Regions from separate parts of the Paenibacillus sp. FSL K6-1330 genome, predicted to be linked through region 1. Evidence: a T-box and tRNA genes for the amino acid it is inferred to sense, from the RefSeq annotation. Region 1 holds a T-box; the other holds one or more tRNA genes.
The links. A T-box is a leader RNA that pairs with one kind of tRNA and senses whether it is charged. The one in region 1 lies ahead of metG (methionine--tRNA ligase), so its partner is inferred to be a tRNA-Met.
Positions count from the first base shown of each region.

Region 1 (10,183 bases):
GTCACGTTGGGGATGTATGGGATACGAAATGGCATACGCTGGAGTTCCGGGCGAAGATCGTAGCAAACGCCGGAGAGTCGATCCGAAATACCGGGGAGATTACCGGGGACAACATCGATCAACCGAGCCGGCCAACGGATGAGATTGTGGTTGAGAACGGTGGCACACCGCCAGTGGACCCACCGGTTGATCCGCCAATCGATCCACCAGTCAATCCACCGGTAGATCCAAATCCACCGGTCACGCCGCCTGTAACACCACCGACTACGCCTTCCCCAGTCATCGAGTCACGGAAGACGTCGCGGGATCTGAATGGCGGCAGCACCGCGGTCGGCGATACGATGGAGTATACGATCTCGGCACGCAATACCGTTAGCGGCAGCTATGTGTCCAACCTTGTGATTGCCGACATCCTGCCAGAAGGGCTTGCGTATGTAGCAGGCAGCCTGAAGGTGGATGGCGTTTCCGTCACCGACAACGCAGATGGCGACAAAGGCCAGTATGTTAACGGCAAAGTGAGTGGTACCTTTGGACGGATTGCCGATACCGAATGGCATACGATTGAGTTCAAGGCAACCGTCAAGGCGGGACAAGCCGGTAAATCGATCGAGAACATCGGTGAAGTCACGGGTGATAATGTGACAAGTCCGGAGAAGCCATCGAATGTCATCGAAGTGACGGACAACGAGAACCATGATGGTAACAATCCGAATCCGGGTGGAACGGGAGATTCCGACGGAGATTCGAATGAAGACCCGAACGGGAATTCGAACGAAGGCTCGAATGAAGACACGGATGGAGATTCCGACGGGGATTCGAACACCGGGTCACAAACACCGGACGATCATAACGATTCAACATTGGGCGTATCGGATTCGACTCCACAAGATCCGGCTCAATCTGGAGATCAGGCAACGAACCAGCTTAACGGAAATAAACTACCGAATACGGCTACGAATATGTACAGCTACATGGTAGCCGGAGCTATTCTGCTTCTTGCAGGCTTGCTTCTGCTCAGAAGAAGAAAAAAAGCATAGGCTAAAGAAACAGCTGCCCCCCAGGTGAATTTGACTTGGGGGGCAGCTGTTTATTGTATAAGTATCCTTTTAAAGGAGAAATGGTCATTGTAGACGTAGTCTCTCAGAGAGGAACACACTTCTTCAGACTGTCGAGACTTTCTCGACAGCCATATTATGTCCAGTTCTCACTCTTACTCAGCACACCATTTCTAATAGAGTCAAAGCGCATGAAGCGCTTTTTTTCGATACCAAGTGATTAAAACCGACACGAAGCAAGAAAACACTGCAAAAATGAGGCTTAAGATCCGGTTGGCTTTTGCTATACACCCACTTGACACCAAGAGCAGTGTTCGGGTATGATTTCCAGTAACTTGAATAACCTTAGACAAAAGCAATGAAGAGAAAGAGTACCTTGGCGACGTCTTTGAACAGAGAGCCCCGGCCGGTGAAAAGGGGTAAGGAACGAACCTGGGGAATATGGTCTCTGAGCTGTACACCGAAACCCTGTAAGGGTTGTAGGCTGTACCGGATCCCGCACCCGTTAACGTGCTAGGGTATACACGCGATATATGGCGTCGTACCCGAAGAGGTGAATGCCGCAAGGCATGAATGAAATTGGGTGGTACCACGTGAGCGGCAAGCTCTCGTCCCTTTTGGGATGAGGGCTTTTTTTGTTGTCAAAAAAAAGGAGGAAGATTGACATGACGAACATTTTTATCGGCGGTGCCTGGCCTTATGCCAATGGGTCCTTACATTTGGGGAGGCTTGCAAGCCTGTTGCCTGGAGACGTATTGGCACGTTATTTCCGCGCGAAAGGCGATCAAGTCTTGTACGTATCCGGCAGTGATTGTCATGGAACGCCCGTGGCGGTTCAAGCCATTCAGGAGGGCGTGGCTCCGGGGGATATTGCGGATCGGTACCATGGGGAGTTTGTGGATTGCTTCGAACGGCTGGGTTCTCCTACAACTTATACACGCGAACCGATCAGGCGTTTCATCACGCCGTGGTGCAGGAGCTGTTTCTGAAGCTGCTGGAAAACGGCCATTTGTATCGAAAAACCATGAAGCAAACGTATTGCGAAACCGATCAGCGGTTTTTGCCGGACCGCTACGTGGAAGGAGACTGCCCCGTATGCGGCAGCAGGGCCCGTGGCGATCAGTGCGACGCCTGCTCCACGATACTTGATCCGTCCGACCTGACGAACAGGGCCTGCAAAATTTGCGGAAACCCTCCGGTGGAGCGTCCTACCGAGCATTTTTACGTATCGCTGTCGCATTTTCAGGGTGAGCTGACGGATGATTTGAATAACGCTCATGGCTGGCGGGACAATGCGGTGCAATTGACCCGAAGATACTTGGAGGAAGGGCTCCAGGACCGGGCAGCTACGCGGGATCTGACCTGGGGCGTGGATGTCCCAGTTCCGGGCTTTGAGGATAAGAAAATCTATGTCTGGATCGAAGCGGTAAGCGGCTATTTATCCGCCAGCAAGCAGTGGGCCGCGGAAACGGGCGGCGATTGGGAATCCTTTTGGCGCAAGGGACGGGGCGAGGTTACGGCTTACTATGTTCATGGGAAGGACAACATTCCGTTTCATACGTTGATCTGGCCTGCCTTGCTGAAGGGGGCCGGGGGTCTGCACTTGCCGGACCGAATCATATCTTGCGAGTACATGACGCTGGAAGGGAAGAAGTTCTCGACCAGTCGGAATTGGGCCATATGGGTGCCGGACCTGTTAAGCCGTTACCAGCCGGACTCGATTCGTTATTTCCTCATAGCGAACGGCCCCGAGAAGCGGGATACGGATTTCTCCTGGAGGGAGTTCATTCACAGCCACAATGGCGAGCTTCTTGGTGCGTTTGGGAATTTCGTCAACCGTACTTTGGTGTTTGTGAATAAATCGTTTGAGGGGAAAGTGCCCGAGGGCTGTATATCTGAAGAGTGGCAGAGCAGGGTTGAGGCATTGTACTGCGAGTCCGGGGCGCTCATTGAGGATGGGCGACTGAAGGAAGCGTTGGAGTCAATCTTCAGCGTGGTGCGCCTGGCGAACAAATATTTTGATGAACAGAAGCCGTGGATTCAGGTCAAGGAGGATCGCGAAGCGTGCGGGACAACGCTGTATACCTGCGTTCAGATCATAGCCAATTTGGCGAATCTGCTGCAGCCGTTTATTCCGTTCTCTTGCGATAGGATACGAGGCTTTCTCTCGCTGGAGAAGCCTGTGTGGGAGTGGTGCCGTGTTCCGGCTGGCAGGCCGATTCATGACGTAGAGCTTTTGTTTGAGCGGATCGATACCAGCCGGATTGAGGAGGAAACGCGTAGGCTGGGGGAGTTATCCGAAAGGGAGTAATTGATTTAAGTGGCTAAGATTCAACTGACCCAAGGAGTGAGTAGTAAGTGATCAAGGAATGTAGTGGATCCAGTGCTAGAGCAGCAAGTAATTAGGGGTCTAGAGGTCAAAGAAGCAAGGGGTTTAAGTGGTCCAAGGAACAAAGGGGTTAAGCGATCCAAGGAGCAAGTGATTAAAGGGGCCATTAGCGAGTGTCAAAGAAGAGGAGGCTGACCCGATGGTCCATTGTGACTGAGTACGGACTGCGATTTTGAGGACTGTGGTTCCGCTATTCCGTTGTTTCTTGGCATTTCGTAGGGTCATGCGGACAGGAGATCCGCTATTCTTAAGTTTTTACAAGAATGAGCCGTGATTATGGTGCATTAACGGAACCTGTGTCCGCATGGGTTTAAAAAACGATGGAATATCAGCAAATAACGGAACCTGTGTCCGTATGGACTTAAAAAAGGAGCGGTTTTCAGCGAGAAGAGCATCCATCCGGACGATGCCGCTGAAGCCGTATGAAGCGAGAGTTTACCGGTTAATACTCAAGTAGACGTAAAAGGAGCCCCCAGCGGAATGCTGAGGGCTCCTCTTCATTACAGTAACGGCATACGTTGTATCTTCACCGGATTAGTTGTCCGTTTCATGAATCCAATCTGTTAATATGGCATCAAAAAGCTCAGGCTCTTCGAACATCGGATTATGGCCGCTTTTTTCAAAAATGACCTTCTTCACGTGTTCCTGCGAGTCGTCTACAGCATCCCAGAGTGATACGGGACTGACCAAATAGTCGTACCGTCCAAGACCGATGAGGACGGGCTTGGCAACCTCTTTCAACGAATCGATCAGATTGAGCCGTGCGAAGGCTTCTCCCCATAAATGATCCATGACGGGCATGCTGGTGAAGACCCCTTCCCACATCCAAGCCGCATCATAAGCATAGTCATAGAAGCTGTGCGCTCCCATTCGGATGCACATATGAGCAAAACGACGTTCCGGCTCTCTCTGGATGTCCCCCGCCAGCAGGGCGATATCCGCTTCAAACTGCCGTTTCCGTTCAGGGCTTGCCGTTTCATTGAAAAAAGCGATGCTCTGCTGCTGCCGCTCCGGGCTGTTGGTCGGGGCCGTGTTCAGCAGGACCACCTTCCGGACATGTTCCGGATATTTTTTGGCATACTCCAGCGCCATGAAGGCATGGCCCGAATGCCCCAATATAATAAAATCCTCCAGTTCCAGCGTTTGCCTTGCCGCTTCGATATCATCCAGAACCTTATCCAGCGCATAGTCTTCCGGCTCCAGTGTCCGAGGGGGCTTCACAAAGCCTCGATGGTCCAGGAAAATCAGTTGAAATGAAGTGTAGAGTTGTTCCGAAAACAAGCGGGGGTAGTAAATACTGCTTCCCACCACCAAAATAGGCCTGCCGTTTCCACGAATGGAAACATTCAATGCAAATCCTTCGCTTATTACCGTACTCTGTATGCTCATGTGTATCGTCCTCGTTTCGTTTTTTATTTAATCGCACCATCCCCTTTCCTGTTCTGATTCCATTACATTCTCCATAGAACGTTCCAGCATTCTATATCACCTCGATTAGCGTTCGTTCAAGCTCAGTATAGCACCAGACATGGGTTCGGTCGACAGCCATCCAAGCTTGCCCGGACCCCACACCCCACACCGTGTGTCTCTACCACCCGGACCGGTATCGTTCCAGGACCGTTGCTTCAGCCACGGTTTGCATAGGGAGCAGTACACTCGATGTGGCATCTGAGCGTACCGCTGCTGTAAAAAAGCACGGTTCACATTCTTCGAACTGCCCCTTCTGCAGCTCCTTTATTCAGCGGTAACGCGGATTGTTAGGGTGAGTCCAGGATAGTCGGCGGCAATTGCGCTCTTGCGCTCCATGATGCGGTCAAATTCAAAGGCAGAGCTGAATAATTCCGGCTCAGGCTTGAATGTCACGCTGGTACCTGTCTCCTGAGTCATGCCGACAATCTGAAGCCCGGTCTGCGGAATGCCGTGCCTGTACTCCTGCCGGTATATGTTCCCGTCACGGCGAATTTCCACGGTCAGCTGCTTGGAGAGGGCATTGACTACGGCGATGCTGATGCCTTTTTCGGCGCCGGGGACCAGAAAGTGTGCGCTGGCGTTCAATTGGTGGACATCGGTTAGTACCGATTGTACGACTGGGATGTTGGAATTCGGAAGGGCCTGCACAGGTATGCCTCTCCCGTTATCGGTAACCGTCACGCTGCCATCCTCATGCAGGAAAATGCCAATCTGATCGCCATACCCGCTCGTGTGCTCCAATACTGAATTTTCCACTACGGCCCAAAGCAGCTGATGAATATCGAAGCCGTGCGAGGTTCCAAAATACATCCCCGGATTGTTGCGGGTTTCGGTCATCTCCAGGTAATCGCTTGTATCGAGCAAATCGCCTGCAGCAGACAGCAGCAGCAGGAACGGCAGGCTCCGATGCTTAGGAAGAGCGTACCGGCCGCCCTGCTCCTGCACAAGGAGATCCGCGCCGAGCAGCGCTTTGAGGTGGTGATACAGCTGACCCGTCGTTCCCATATTCAACCGTTCTACCAGCTCGGAACCGGATAGGGGCTCTGCCATGACGGCCTTTAAAATATCCAGGCGCTGCTTGTTGCCCAGTGCTGCGAGGATTTTGGCAGCCTTCTCGGTGTTCATGTCCAGCAATTGATCCATTCGCCGTTCCTGCGGCTCCCAGCGGATGTTTTGTCCGTTCAGGTGCACTTGCCCGGAGTAGAATACGGAGCCGTCTTCGAAGGTTGCTTCATGTATCGTAGGTGCTGTTGCGATTTCTTGGCGGTGTTGGTTTGATGCGGATACAGGTTTGCGTTCCATAAGAGCTTGATAAACAAGCTGCTGCAGCTCTGCCATTTGATTCTTTAAGACATCCATCTCATAAACCAGATCACGTGTCATGTGGAATCATCAACCTCACTTTATCAATATTATGTTATTACGTAATTATTTTATTACGTAATTCCAACATTGTAAACCCGTATTAAGGAAATAGGTACACGAATAAGCGATTTATTTATCTATAGTTGTTTTTTATCTATGTTTATCATCCCGGGTCGTCTTACAATGAACGCAAAGGTTGGTGACATTCATTTGGGTGAAAGAATCATACGGAATTTTAAGCAGGACGATATGCCTCTGCTGGGGGAGCTGTATCAGGTTGTATCCGCAGCGGATGCACTGTTTTGGTGGGTAGGTGACCAGGACAATTGGGGCAACGTGTTCTGTGCTATTGAAGATGGGAAGATGGTGGCCAAGGGACAAGTGGGCATTATTAACGTGATCCCGCCTGGATGTGAGCCTACCTGCAAGCATCACATTTATGTGAATCTCAAGGCTGTACCACAGCGGGAGCGGGATTATGATCTGTTAGGTGAAATGTATAAGGTGCTCTATGAACGTGCCCTTGCGTTAAAGAGGACGCTGCCGGAGACATACGGGACGTATTTGTGCGTGGGCAACTATGCCCATGAGATCGGCAACAACACTTTCTTTACAGAGGATATCGGATTTCAGCCGCTGGAGAAGTTGTATTCAATGAAGCGGTCACTTAATGAGCCTTTACATGCCTTGCCGTTAGATGATCGCTATCGCTATCGACTGTGGAAGATGGAATCTGCGGAAGAGGAAGAGATGTATCTAAAGCTCGAGGCTGAGGTTTGGCCGGAAGCGCCGCTGGGGCTTGGACGATTACGGGAATACAAAGGGCATCCCAGCTGGACTGCCACGAATGTCCTGGAAGGGGACACGATAATCGGCAGTACCATGGCATGGGTGGAAGAAGGGAACGTCGGCGTGATTGAAGATGTGTTTGTGAGAGAACCGTGGAGACAACGGGGAATCGCCAAATATCTGCTCTACCGTGCCATGTCCTATCTTCAGGCTCATGGATCCGTCTCGGTAAAACTTCAAGTGAAGGCAGCCAATGAGACGGCGTTGTCACTCTATCATTCGGTTGGCTTTGCCAAAGATCAAGAGGAGCATCGATTTTATCTGCCTTTATAACCGAAAGGCCGCTAATACAAAGACCACGCCAAGAAATAATCCTGACGTGGTTTTTTTCTATATAAAATGAGGAGTTATGAGGTCGATCCTTACCCGCCTGTTACATTCGGATTGGCATCCAGAATACCTTCCGTGACGCTCCACAGTTTTGGCAGGAACCGAAGAACCTTGTCGGCCCGTTGCAGCAGGTCATCGGTGGACGTTATGCCGAGATCCGCAAGGATGGCCTCAAAAGAAGGGGCATACTGCTCTTGAAACTCAGGAGTCCCGTCAACTTCCAATATGTTGTGGCATCGAGCGAAGGTGGCCACCATCCAGAAGACGGCCTCTCTATGGCTTCCGTTTAGGATCAGCTCGCGGCTGCCGTCAATGGCAATCGGTCTTGCATCCGGCGTAATGTCACTGCTGAAGAAGAAGGGGGTCTTGGCAATCGCAGCAGCGGCATCGAAGGTGCGGGCCAGCCCATTAAGATGATGGAGCGCTTGTTCGGCACTCATGTCTTTACAACCCAGTAGTTGTAACAGTTCGTCGTAAATTACCTCTTGGTCATATTCCTTGAGCACATCGTGAACCGCCGCATAGCGCAGCCTGACCGTGGGGTTGCGAAGAGCAGCGACCAGGAGCAAATGGGTGGTTACGCCGGTAGGGAACAGCCATGAGGTAACCTGGCGATGCCAAGGGGCAGAAGGATCTATGGAGCGGAGTCCGGTTATGATTCGTTCGCGTACGTTCTCACAGCGGCGGGCGACCCATATCCGGTCGGCAAAATGACGCGAAACCTCCGTCTGCAGCTTACGCAGCTGCCCGGTTGGATCGGACATCAGGGTATCCACACGGAAGCTGCCCGCAAGATGATAGGATGTTAATACCTGCTCGGGCGAGGCGAGGTCCCGCCAGGACAGGTAGGTGGCTTCGATCAAAGCATCCTGGTAGATAAATTTTCCCAGCTTAAGAGGGGGCTCCGCATCCTGGGTAACAACAACGATGTCAATGTCCGAGGACGGAGCCATCTCTGCTTCATCCGGCTTTCCAACCGTGGAGCCACTAAAATAGGCACCCATAAATCCAGGCTCCCTGCTGGCATGCTGCAATACCCAATCCGTCGCCGCTGCGCGTGCTGATCCAACGTTCATAACCTTTATTCCTCCTCTACTTGCATGGTGTCTCACATAATTAGAAAAAATATCCTGTTTCTCACTACATTATATTGACTTCAATTCGAATGTACAACCGCTTACAAGAAGAGACTTGAGCTTTCACGTTTATGAAAATACGGGATTACAGAAGAAGAGAAAATGATACGGGTCCAAGAGATTCGCAAGGGCTTGGCACATATAAATTAAAAGTTAATACGGGTGCGTGCCTGTGTGAAACCGAAACGGACATTCTCTTATCGTAAACATTCAGCGAGGAGGAACGCCCGTTTTTTTGGTCTTTTATTCTATTCATCGGCAATCACTAGCGTTGAATTGGTTTTTTTGAATTTTGGAATGAAGCTTGCATGGACATTCGCATCGGTCACGATCATATCAATTTTGTCGAGCGATGCGATGGAAATGGTGACGTCTTTGCCGAACTTGGTGCTGTCCGCCATGACAACCACCTCTTTGGACAGCTCGATCATTTTTTTGCGCGTAATGGCTTCTTCCAGGTTGTAGTCGGAGATGCCTTTTTCAATCGTAATGCCGCTGCAGCAGATGAAGGCTTTCAGCACATTCAGCTCGTGAAAGTTGAAGATGTATTCATACGCTACGACGGATTGTTCTTCCCTACGGATTTTGCCGCCGATCATAATCAGTTCCACATCGCTGTCCATCAGCTCAATCGCAACCGGCAGCGAGTTGGTAACGACCGTCAGCTTCTTCTTATGCTTCACGTATTTGGCCATCTGATATGTGGTCGAGCCGCTGTCGATATAGATGCAATCGCCGTCATGAATGAATTCGCTGCATTTGCGGGCGATCCGATCCTTCTCTTCCAACTGGCTGACCATGCGCTCGTCCATGGAGGATTCGCCGAACCGGGACTCCACGAGTTTAACCCCGCCATATATCTTCTCGATCCGCCCCTGCTTGGTCAGGGTGTTCAAATCCCGGCGCAGCGTATCTACAGAGACGTTCAGCTCTTCCGTTAGCTCCGTGATCTTCAATACTTTTCGAATCGTTAGCAGCTCAAGTATTTTCTTCTGCCTCTCCAGTGGAAACATTCGCTCACCCATTCAATCTGCATTAGTAGTTGATGCCTGTATTCATGTCTAGTTTACCGATTCGCCTGGCTATGTTCAATAGATTTACCTATATTATTCCTGAGTTGGGCATCAATTATGGATCAATATGGTCAATAGTTGGTATTGATGTATGAATGATATATGCATAATTTACTTACATTTAACAGTTTCCATGATTCTTATTTACATATGGTTTCTATACTGAGGATGTGTTTAAAGGAGGTGAGCCGTTTGCTGAAGCTAGAGCATATTAGCAAACAATTCGACGATAAAGTGGTTTTGGATGACATCAACGTAGAAATCGGTTCGGGCGAAATCGTGTCACTGCTCGGTCCGAGCGGCAGCGGGAAGACCACATTACTGAATATTATTTTGGGACTCACCCGGATGGATCAGGGAAAAATCGTGTTCCATGACCAAGATCTGAGCAACGTACCGATGAAGAAGCGCGGGTTTAATATCGTTTTTCAGGACTATGCCTTATTTCCCAATCTGAATGCCTACGACAATATCGTATACGGCCTGCGCAACAAGAAGGGGAGCGTGAGTCAGCAG
Region 1 is NZ_CP150269.1:291,831-302,013, forward strand. It holds gene NYE54_RS01350 (isopeptide-forming domain-containing fimbrial protein) at 1-1,037, shown strand, start outside; T-box leader at 1,405-1,674, shown strand; partial or broken gene metG (methionine--tRNA ligase) at 1,721-3,366, shown strand; gene NYE54_RS01360 (alpha/beta hydrolase) at 3,979-4,833, opposite strand; gene NYE54_RS01365 (ATP-binding protein) at 5,179-6,297, opposite strand; gene NYE54_RS01370 (GNAT family N-acetyltransferase) at 6,529-7,401, shown strand; gene NYE54_RS01375 (hypothetical protein) at 7,491-8,534, opposite strand; gene NYE54_RS01380 (DeoR/GlpR family DNA-binding transcription regulator) at 8,843-9,607, opposite strand; gene NYE54_RS01385 (ABC transporter ATP-binding protein) at 9,860-10,183, shown strand, end outside.

Region 2 (10,183 bases), 2.1 Mb from region 1:
AAGGCAAGCAACACAGGCAATCCCCACGACTGATTTAACACCCACTCTGACACCTTAATCCCCCATCCTATATCTAAAATCAGCTGCATCCACCCAGCAGCAGCTGTATAAATAAGCGTATCCCCAATGATTCTATTAAAATGTACCGTATGTCGCCCCCGATTACAAATCTCGCTTAAAATATATACCGAAAAAGACTCCACCGGCATTGTTGGTGGAGTCTTACGTTAAAGTGAACCGCGGGGAGTTTTTCGCTTCGGTTATGTTTGTTTCGCTAAGGTCCTGATCATGCCGCTCAGCTTCACTCTACGTCAATTGGATGTTGTATCTTATCCTTATAAAAATCGAGATACAATTGACCGTCGGTTCCCTTGACCGCATAAAAAACATCTTCAATATTTTTGTTCCGGTCTTTTAATTTATCATGAACCCAATCGGGGGAAAGATCATTTACCTTTAGATTCTTCTCTAAAAGTTGTCCATCCATGATAAGCTCAATCGGAAACTGTTGATTCCCTTTCATTCCCTTTTTCATATCTTTTAAAGTTACATTCTGGTATTCCTTTTTCTTCATCACAGATATCATTCCATTGATCTCTAATACGCCGTACTCAACTTCCGAGATGTCAAAAATATCTTTTTGTCGTAACATCTGATTTACTGTATCTAATGTTAATTTATTTTTCTTTAGATTCTCTTCAAGAATCTTCCCACCCTCTATAAGTATACTCGGTGTCCCTTCAGCCCACATACGGAATTTACGGTTCTTCACAACGAGCTTTGATAAAAGATAGGATGTAAATGTAAAAACAGCAAGCGAGATGAGTAGTTGTATTACCTGCAATTTTTCATTGAAAGCAAAATTTGCAGCAATTGCACCCAAAATAACGGCGGTAACAAACTCATGAAAATTCATGTTAGATAACGTTTGTTTTCCCAAGAATCGCGTAATAATCAACAAAAGCACAAATGCAGATATACTACGAAGCAGAATTATCATATGTTCATCCATGTGAGCCCATACACCCCATTTTCATCGTATAACATATATATGGGCAATTTTCGCAAAAATAAACCGATAAGGATAGCAAAGTTTCAAGAATATACTCTAATTGAACTTCTAATTAATCGGTGATCTCAGCAAAAGACCCTTGCATCGCAAGGGTTTTCGATAAAGTGGGCCCTGAGGGACTCGAACCCTCGACCAGTCGATTATGAGCCGACCGCTCTAACCAACTGAGCTAAGGAAAACGTTTTTGCGGGGTACAGCCAGTTTAGTTACTTCATTATATATAGGTTTAGAACTGCAAATGTTTTCGTGGTTTTTATGTTTTTGTCAGCAATTGCGTTAGACCACTAGCCGTCAAAGTTTATTGTTTTATAATTCTTAAACGAGAGGTGATTGAATCAATGTCGCAAAATTGAATTGGTGTACGTGACCATCGTTTAATGTAGTCTGACCAGTTACAAAATGTACGTGTTTGCCATTTCCTACTGGAATAGCCGGTCCAGTTCTAATCTTTTTCAGATTATGAAAATGGTTCAAGAAATCAGTTTTTTCTAATTCAATTTCGTGGACATGACTATTCCCCACTCGAATCGCTTGCCCTGTAACACCAGCAAACCGATGATTGTGCCGATCTGCTCCTTCTTCTGCCAGCTTGGTACTACCTTCAAATTCATGTACGTGTCTCTGTACCTTTACGCGTCTCTTCACCTGTTTTGTAGATGTTATTCTAACCTTCTTTACTGCTTGCCGTTTCGTCTGCATTCGTTGTATGCCTCCTTAAATTTAAACGACTTACAACATCCTATTTAGACATACATGGTTATGTGCAAGGCCATTATTAGGACTACTCTAATAGTTTTTATAGTTCATCCTTCTGTTTGGCTATTCCGGCTTTGAAGAGCTCGTGCGGCATTAGCAAATTCTTACTCTCAAGTGTTCCGATTGTCGTTCCTCTCGGCTTTCAGTTATGATGGAATGCGAGATAGCGGATGTCAGATAAATTGCGCTCGGCGGGCCGCTATCTCAGCCGGGGGATACCTGGACTAAGGGGAGGACGTGTCAGCGTCCTCCTTTTAATAAGTCTTTGCATAAGAAAAACCGCCCAATCATTAGGCGGTTTGTTCTAAACTATAGTGTTCCGTTAGCTTAGTCAGCTTAGTACGTCGATGAGGAGCACATCATTTGAAAAAACTCGGTCATCAAAAAAGTCGTCTACTCCTATTTTGTATTCAACATACCGGTTGCGCCGAATTAAAGTCGAACATGGCGATGATTACGATGTCGGCAAATGCTTTAGCGTTCGCAACCGATTGAACTTAGAGCTACTACCGGACTAATCTTCTAGCTCAATTGCGATACGTGCAAGGACACCAGCTGGATTATCTCCGCTTCTGTTTGCGTTTGACGGGAAGTTAAAGGCGGCGATCACAATATCATTTGTACCTCTCCGAAGGAAACGCCTAATATTAAACGTTCTTCCCGGATTAAAGAATGAAACATTGCCCTGCGGATTGTCGATAACTACCGGCCGTCCATTTATTAAAACGATGGCAAAGTTATCAACGGACAGGAATAAGCTAGCTCTCTCAATATCGTCTCTAATCGTAAATCTTCTGGCGACCACAGCAGCGGGACCGTTAGGGTCATTTCTTCCCCAAACGTAGGATTCACCAGCTTGTGGCGCTACCCAGGCAGGATTCCGCTCGATTTCAAGTGCGTTTACCCAATTTCGATTCGTGCTGATTATCCTATTTCTTTGGTTAATAACAACTGGTACTTGTGCATTCAATGCTCTTTGCGCGGCAATCATCGTCCTCATTGCCTTTGCAACGCTACTCGAACGGATTCCGGAATGTCTCTTAGGTGCATGCAGTTGTTTCACCGTATGATTTCCCATTTTTCTGACTGTTCTTTTTGGCAATTCGTGTTCCCTCCTTTTTAATTATCAAATCCTTAACATATATATGAGTACATGGATTCAATGGATATGGACAAATGATTAGTCAAATCGCTCAATTTCCTCAAATGAAAATAGTCCCCCGTAAAAACGGAGATCTGTCTCACATTTTGCAACCAGCTACATAGAGTTCTTGCCGATCGTCCAGGTCAACAACTGACACCTCCAGCTCTGATAGCCCAGCTCATGAACCATGATCTTATACCGTTGATGCCCTGTTGGTTTCTATATATGGATGCACGACAAATAAGGGGCACACGCCAACGCTGTGCCCCTTCTCTACTATTTTCTGCCCTTGTCACGATTCATGTGTTCGCAGACAAATAAACATGCCTTACAGCACTGATCTCCTCGTTGTTTGATGTTCGGTTTATGTACAATGAACTTAATCCAAAAACGGGGACGGAAAGTAGCCGTCCCCGTTTACCGAATTGGGGATACCGCATGGGTGCAGTATCGTAATTGCTGAATTAAATTAAATCAAATCAATGAATGCTTCATTCAGGTGCTTAGTTAAATCCAAAAAGTTCCCAAGATAATAACCAAGAGAATAAATAAAACCAGAACAGTACCTACTGGATTCCCGTATCCGCCGTAACAAGATTTTTCGTAACTCACCGATATTTACCTCCTTGTTTTGTGGAATGGTACAGTTTATGTACATAGACGGACTTAGTCTGGACATTTCGGCAATCATGATCAGAATGTGCTAATGTACCATAAATAGGACTGGGAGGGGTTCCTCACATCGCGGTCTACTTGAAGAACGGACGTATTAGCCATACTCTCAGTGCCTTCAGCTATCTGAAAGTCGCAGTTGAACACCTTGGAATGACCACAGCAATGTTCAATGAACGATACTGTCGATCAATAGCTGCCGTTAGCAAATGCGTTTTTCACCATAGTTTTTCACTCAACTAAACAGTCCTATAAACAGCAAAAAACCCTTGCATCGCAAGGGTTTTCGATAAAGTGGGCCCTGAGGGACTCGAACCCCCGACCAGTCGGTTATGAGCCGACCGCTCTAACCAACTGAGCTAAGGGCCCTGAACATACATGTACACATAAACATAAGGACGTCATACATACATCGTTTAAAAATTGGTTGCGGGGGCAGGATTTGAACCTGCGGCCTTCGGGTTATGAGCCCGACGAGCTACCGAACTGCTCCACCCCGCGTCAATGCTGTATCAAACAGCGACAAGAATAAATATACACCATTCCCCTACAACAAGTCAAGTGCTGTTTTAATGGAATTTTCTCAAGGCATAAACCGCACGCCATAGCGACCCTTTTTGGAACGGTAAACCTCCACCATCCGCGGATCATGGTACCCGAACAGCCAGCCATCCTGCTCCAAACGTTTAGCGAAGCAGCCCGCCTGAAATTTGCTTGTATACAGCTTTCCGTAATATACCCAGTTCATCCTATGCGACTCCTTACCCGAATGATAATGTAATGCTGTCATATTATATCCAAACTTCCACAAAAAAACCGAAATCCAACAAACTTCTTTTGCGGCTGCTCAAGCGCCAGAATTTGCTTGCGACCGTAGATCACCAGCTTCTTCTTGCCTTCTTTCAAAAATGACAATCGATCCGTTTGGCTGCTGTTGTTGCGTCGTAATTATCCTCTCCTTTTCTTGCTCCTCCGGTGCGGTGCCGCAGGCATACGGCCCCGGTTCATTTTGTTCAGAAACGCGGCGTTCCGCTGCTTCTTCGGCAATCCCAGTACGGGATAATGAGCTTTCAGCTTATCCATATTGTCCTGGATGAACTTATACCGATGAATGAAAACAACGGCCATGTACAGACCGAGAATTAACAGAACAGAAAAGGCCGCTATCCCCATCACAAATCCGCCAAGATCGCCGGTTACCGCAACCACTACGTAATACCCAGTGTAACCGATAGCCGCAAACAGCAGGGCCGCTTTGCCCGCTTTTCCAACGCCGCCTTTGCGCTCCATGGACTGGTAAGCCCCTTGCTGCAGTGCTCTGAAATACAACACATAAAAAACGAGGATGAGCAAAAGCATCACCGCTGCCGAGCTAAGCCCATACCCGATGGATTCAACTCGGGCCATGTCATACATCATTTTGAGTATAGCGATCTCACAAGTGACCGCCACCGCCAACCCGTATATCCCCAAGTACAGCACAAAACCGACCTCAGACCGGTACGGATTTACACTCAGGCCAATCCCCCATAGCAGCATAACCACCCACAGCGCCGCAGCTACATACATGTATATCGACATCATCGGCGCCGCCAACGTGACCAGTGCAGGGATCAGCATAATGAATAAAAAACATACAATGCCGCCCCGAATCTGCTCGGCAGGGATTAGCCGGAAATGAAACTGTTCTTCCTCTGAAATCTTTGTGCTCATCTTGCCACTCCCCTTATTGCCCCGCTCTTGTTCACGTTGATATTCGTGACCAGATTCCCCGCCGTTTGTCACATTGGCTCGCATATCCGCGCCTGTCTTTCTCAAGCCAGACACCCTTGTTGGTTCAGCATTTCAGGTACTACACTTAATGCGCTCAATCACCGCGCCAAGCTCCCGTATGATTTCCGTTACCGTGGCGCCCCAAATTTGATCCTGTTCGCCTTCATTGCGAATTAGCCAATTGGAATGCTGTCCTCTCAACAGTTCGATTCCCTGTATTCGGCAGTTCAGATCCGGACAATAGTACGCTGTAAAGGTAGCGTATCTCTCCGGATGGCTGACACAATCGGCCAAGGCGGAGACAACCGATTCCGGGTAGCCTTGGGCAAGCAAGTACTTGCGAGGCTCCTGCTCCCCTTGCTCGGCACTCATCCATTGCTGAAACCAGCCTTTAGGCATTGCCAATAGAGCTGTATCACGGTTCTTCCGATCCTCCAGCTGCAGATGATTGATGATTTTAAGCCAAGCTTCCGAAGGGGTTCCCAGCGCTTCCAGCACATAGACTCTCTCACCGTCAGGCTCGCTTTCAATATCGGCCTTTACCACCAGACTTGAACTGTAATAAATGAAACACTCCTTCGGCTCCTTGTCGGAACCGGACACCCTCATATGTATCGTTAACAGGGTCCGGCTGCATACTTTTATGTATTCCAGCAGTTCCTGCACAAGAACCGGCTCGCTGTCACCCGTATCAATCAAGTCTTTCTCCTGCAGCTCCTGCTCAATCTTGGCCACTTCTATGGGCATCTCCTCGGTCAACGTTCCACGAAAAGGGTCCTCTAACCCAATAACAGCCCGCGCACCGACAATGCCAGTAAGTACAAAGAATTGTTTGCCGGTCAGTTGGATCCTTGACGGAATTTCCAAAGATCTCTCCTCCTTACGGTCAGCCCCGCCTATTTTTGTGTTAAAATCTGACGTTATCATTACTATTATAGGTGAGACATCTCCTTGCCCTCTACCAAGTCGTGGCCCTAAATTTATAGGAACATATACTCAAATCAGCCGATTTTCAAACTGCTCAACAGTAAAATTTCATAAAAAAACATTCCCGGGTCGAAATCACCTCTGGAATGTTCTTGTACTCATGTTAGATTAGACGGATCTTCCTGCTGGATAATACCGTGATAAAGAATCGTCATCAGCTGTTCACTGATCACGTTCAGGCTCCCCAGACCATGGTACCATTCGTTCCGGGCTGTAAATTCCTTGATAAAAGTAAGGAACGCAACCAATACCTGGGGAGAGATGTCTTTCCGTATCTGTCCAAGCTGCTGGCCTTTAAAGATCAGCATTTCAAATTCCGGAACAACGAATTTCTGGTTGAATTGGAGCAGCTTGTCCATCTGCTCCGGGAATTTGGCCAGATCCGCCACAAATTTCTGCGAGACAAACGCCGAAAATTTGTGCTGATCCTTGTAGAAGACGGTTAACGCCTCAAGCGGATCTTTTGCCTGGTCCATCATATCGCGGTAAATCGCCATGAGCTCGTCAACCATCCGGTCCACGACATGATCCAGTAAGCCCTCTTTGCTCTGATAGTAGTTATAAATCGTCATCTTGGAAACGGGGACCGCTTCGGCAATCTGCTCCATACTCGTCTGTAAAATCCCCTGCTCCAAAAACAACCGCTTCCCGGCTTCAAGCACTGCTTCTTTCTTAGCATTCATCTGTTAGACTATATCCCTTCTATATCAGCATAAGGACACCGATGGCTGGCTACCAGCCGCATACAGTCCTAATGTAACGATCCAGCCTGCCGCTGTCAACCCGGCACCCACCATGGATTGTCTTCGCCACATTACAATAAAAAAAGCCGTCGCTCTGCGATAACTCACAAAGACGACAGCCTGATGATCTTAGCTGGTATAAGTTGTTTACACGCCAAAGGAAGTTGGATTCGATCTCCAGGATTGAAGAAGCTCCACATCCTGTTCCTGAATCCGATTCTCGGATAGCGCAACATCAATCAGCGCTCCGTAATTGGACAAGCTCTGCAGTGGAATACCGGCTTCAGCAAAAGCTTGTACCGCTTTATCCAGCTGGTAGCTGAATATAGCCAATACCACCAGCGGCTCTGCCCCTGCATCCTTGACCGCTTGCGCCGCTTTGAGCGAACTGCCGCCCGTGGAGATCAAATCCTCGATCACAACCACCTTCTGACCTGGCTTGATCAAGCCTTCGATTAGGTTTTCCTTGCCATGCCCCTTTGCTTTGTCCCGAATATAGGACATGGGCAGGTTCATCTTCTGGGATACAAAGGCTGCATGCGGAATCCCGGCTGTGGCCGTACCGGCAATGGCCTCGGCCTCCGGATATTGCTCCCGGATGACGGCTGCGAACGATTCAGCAATGTAGTCGCGAATCTCGGGATAGGACATCGTCAAGCGATTGTCACAGTAGATCGGGGACTTAATTCCCGACGTCCACGTAAACGGCTGGTGAGGTCTAAGAGAAACGGCCTCAATCTTCAGCAAATAAGATGCGATCTGATGTGGAATATTCGCGAGTGTACTCATGCTTGAATCATCTCCTCAATAATCTGTTTTGCAGCTTGTCTCGGGCTCGGGGATTCCGTAATGGGACGGCCGACAACCAGATAATGACTGCCCTTGCGGATGGCTTCCCCTGGTGTAAGGACCCGAGTCTGGTCTCCGATATCCGCACCGGCTGGACGGATACCCGGTATAACGGTCTTAAACGCTTGGCCGCATGCGGACCGAATGGCCTCCACTTCAAGCGATGAAGCGACGACGCCATGCAGTCCCGCTTGCTGAGCCAGCTTCGCATATCGTACGACCGCATCCTCTACCAAACCCGGGATGCCGATTTCGTTATTCATGACATTCTGACTCGTACTAGTCAACTGGGTTACCGCAATGATCGTAGGCATGGCAAGACCCGGGGTGTCCGCCACTGCGGCCTCCGCCCCGGCTTTTGCCGCCTGCATCATGAGAGCGCCGCCGCTGGCATGAACATTAAACATGTCCACACCCAGCCGCGTTACGCTGTTCGACCCACCTTTTACCGTGTTCGGAATATCATGCATCTTCACATCCAGGAACACGGAATAGCCTTTTGCTTTTAATTCTTTAACAAAATCGGGACCGGCAGCGTAGAACAGCTGCATACCGACCTTCATATAACACGGGATACCCTCCAACTGCTGCACTAATGCTTTCGCGCGCTCGGCATCGGGGTAATCCAGGGCCACCATCAGGCGGCCCGCCATTTCATTGTAGCGGGCGTTCATCTATATCCCTCCTTCTCGATTAAACCGGCATCGCTTCAGAGGAGAAGTTGATGGTCTCCAGCATCGTCAGAAGCTCACGAACCGTATCGAGCGAGGTCATACATACCACACCGTTTTCTACCGCTTCACGGCGAATTCGGAATCCGTCACGCTGTGGCGTTTTACCCTTGGTCAATGTGTTGAAGACGAAATTCGCTTCGCCTGTGCGGATCATATCCAAAATGTTCGGTGTTCCCTCGGACAGCTTATTAATGGTGGTCACGTTAAGACCCGCCTCTTTCAATGCTGCAGCCGTGCCGCCTGTGGCGATGATTTTATAACCAAGCTTATGGAAGCCTTTCAGCAGTGCTGCAGCTTCAGCTTTATCTTTATCTGCGATGGTAGCGATGATCGCACCCGTTGAAGGAATTTTCATGCCTGCACCGATCAGACCTTTGTACAGCGCTTTGGCATACTTCACGTCACGGCCCATAACCTCACCGGTGGATTTCATTTCCGGTCCAAGTGTAGGCTCAACGCGGCGAAGTTTAGCAAAGGAGAAGACCGGTACTTTAACCGATACATGCTCGCTTTCCGGCCACATGCCTTCCTCGTATCCAAGATCCTTCAACTTGCTGCCCATGATCGCCTGTGTTGCCAGGTTCGCCATCGGAATGCCTGTTACCTTGCTCAGGAACGGAACCGTCCGGGAAGAACGTGGATTCACCTCGATCACGTACACTTCATTTTTATAGATAACGAACTGGATGTTAACAAGTCCGCGTGTATTCAGCTCTTTGGCAATTTTGATCGTAATTTCGGCAATCTTATCTTTCAGCCCCTGGGACAAGTACTGTGGAGGGTATACCGCAATCGAGTCACCGGAGTGAACGCCCGCGCGCTCTACATGTTCCATGATGCCTGGAATCAGCACCGTATCGCCATCGCAGATCGCGTCTACTTCCACTTCTTTACCCATCATGTAACGGTCGATCAGAACCGGATGGTCCGGGTTAATCTTAACCGCCTCTTTCATGTAACTCAGCAGCTCGCTGTCGGAGTATACAATCTCCATCGCGCGTCCACCGAGTACATAAGATGGTCTTACCAGAACAGGATAACCCAGTGATTGCGCAGTTTCTACAGCATCATCAACTGAAATTACAGTTTTGCCTTTCGGTTGGGCAATCTCGAGTCTGGACAGAAGCGCTTCGAATTTTTTACGGTCCTCAGCTTCGTCAATGCTTTCCAAGCTGGTACCCAGAATCTTCACGCCCGCTTTGCTGAGCGGCTCAGCGAGGTTAATTGCTGTCTGCCCGCCAAACTGTACGATGACACCGATCGGTTTCTCCTGCTCGATGACGTTCATGACATCTTCGAGGAAGAGCGGTTCGAAGTAGAGTCGGTCCGACGTATTAAAGTCAGTGGAGACGGTCTCCGGGTTGTTATTAATGATAACCGCTTCGTATCCCGCCTTCTGGATCGCCCATACAGCGTGCACTGTGGAGTAGTCGAACTCGATCCCTTGACCGAT
Region 2 is NZ_CP150269.1:2,395,839-2,406,021, reverse strand. It holds gene NYE54_RS10800 (hypothetical protein) at 1-53, opposite strand, end outside; gene NYE54_RS10795 (DUF421 domain-containing protein) at 302-1,012, opposite strand; tRNA gene NYE54_RS10790 (tRNA-Ile) at 1,178-1,248, opposite strand; gene NYE54_RS10785 (YmaF family protein) at 1,388-1,771, opposite strand; gene NYE54_RS10780 (hypothetical protein) at 2,343-2,930, opposite strand; tRNA gene NYE54_RS10775 (tRNA-Ile) at 3,940-4,013, opposite strand; tRNA gene NYE54_RS10770 (tRNA-Met) at 4,069-4,145, opposite strand; gene NYE54_RS10765 (hypothetical protein) at 4,228-4,392, opposite strand; gene NYE54_RS10760 (hypothetical protein) at 4,593-5,357, opposite strand; gene NYE54_RS10755 (hypothetical protein) at 5,490-6,284, opposite strand; gene NYE54_RS10750 (TetR/AcrR family transcriptional regulator) at 6,503-7,087, opposite strand; gene NYE54_RS10745 (hypothetical protein) at 7,112-7,255, opposite strand; gene pyrE (orotate phosphoribosyltransferase) at 7,295-7,936, opposite strand; gene pyrF (orotidine-5'-phosphate decarboxylase) at 7,933-8,670, opposite strand; gene carB (carbamoyl-phosphate synthase large subunit) at 8,690-10,183, opposite strand, start outside.
Region 2: it has a tRNA-Met gene. The T-box ahead of metG (methionine--tRNA ligase) is inferred to sense a tRNA for this amino acid. The anticodon was not compared.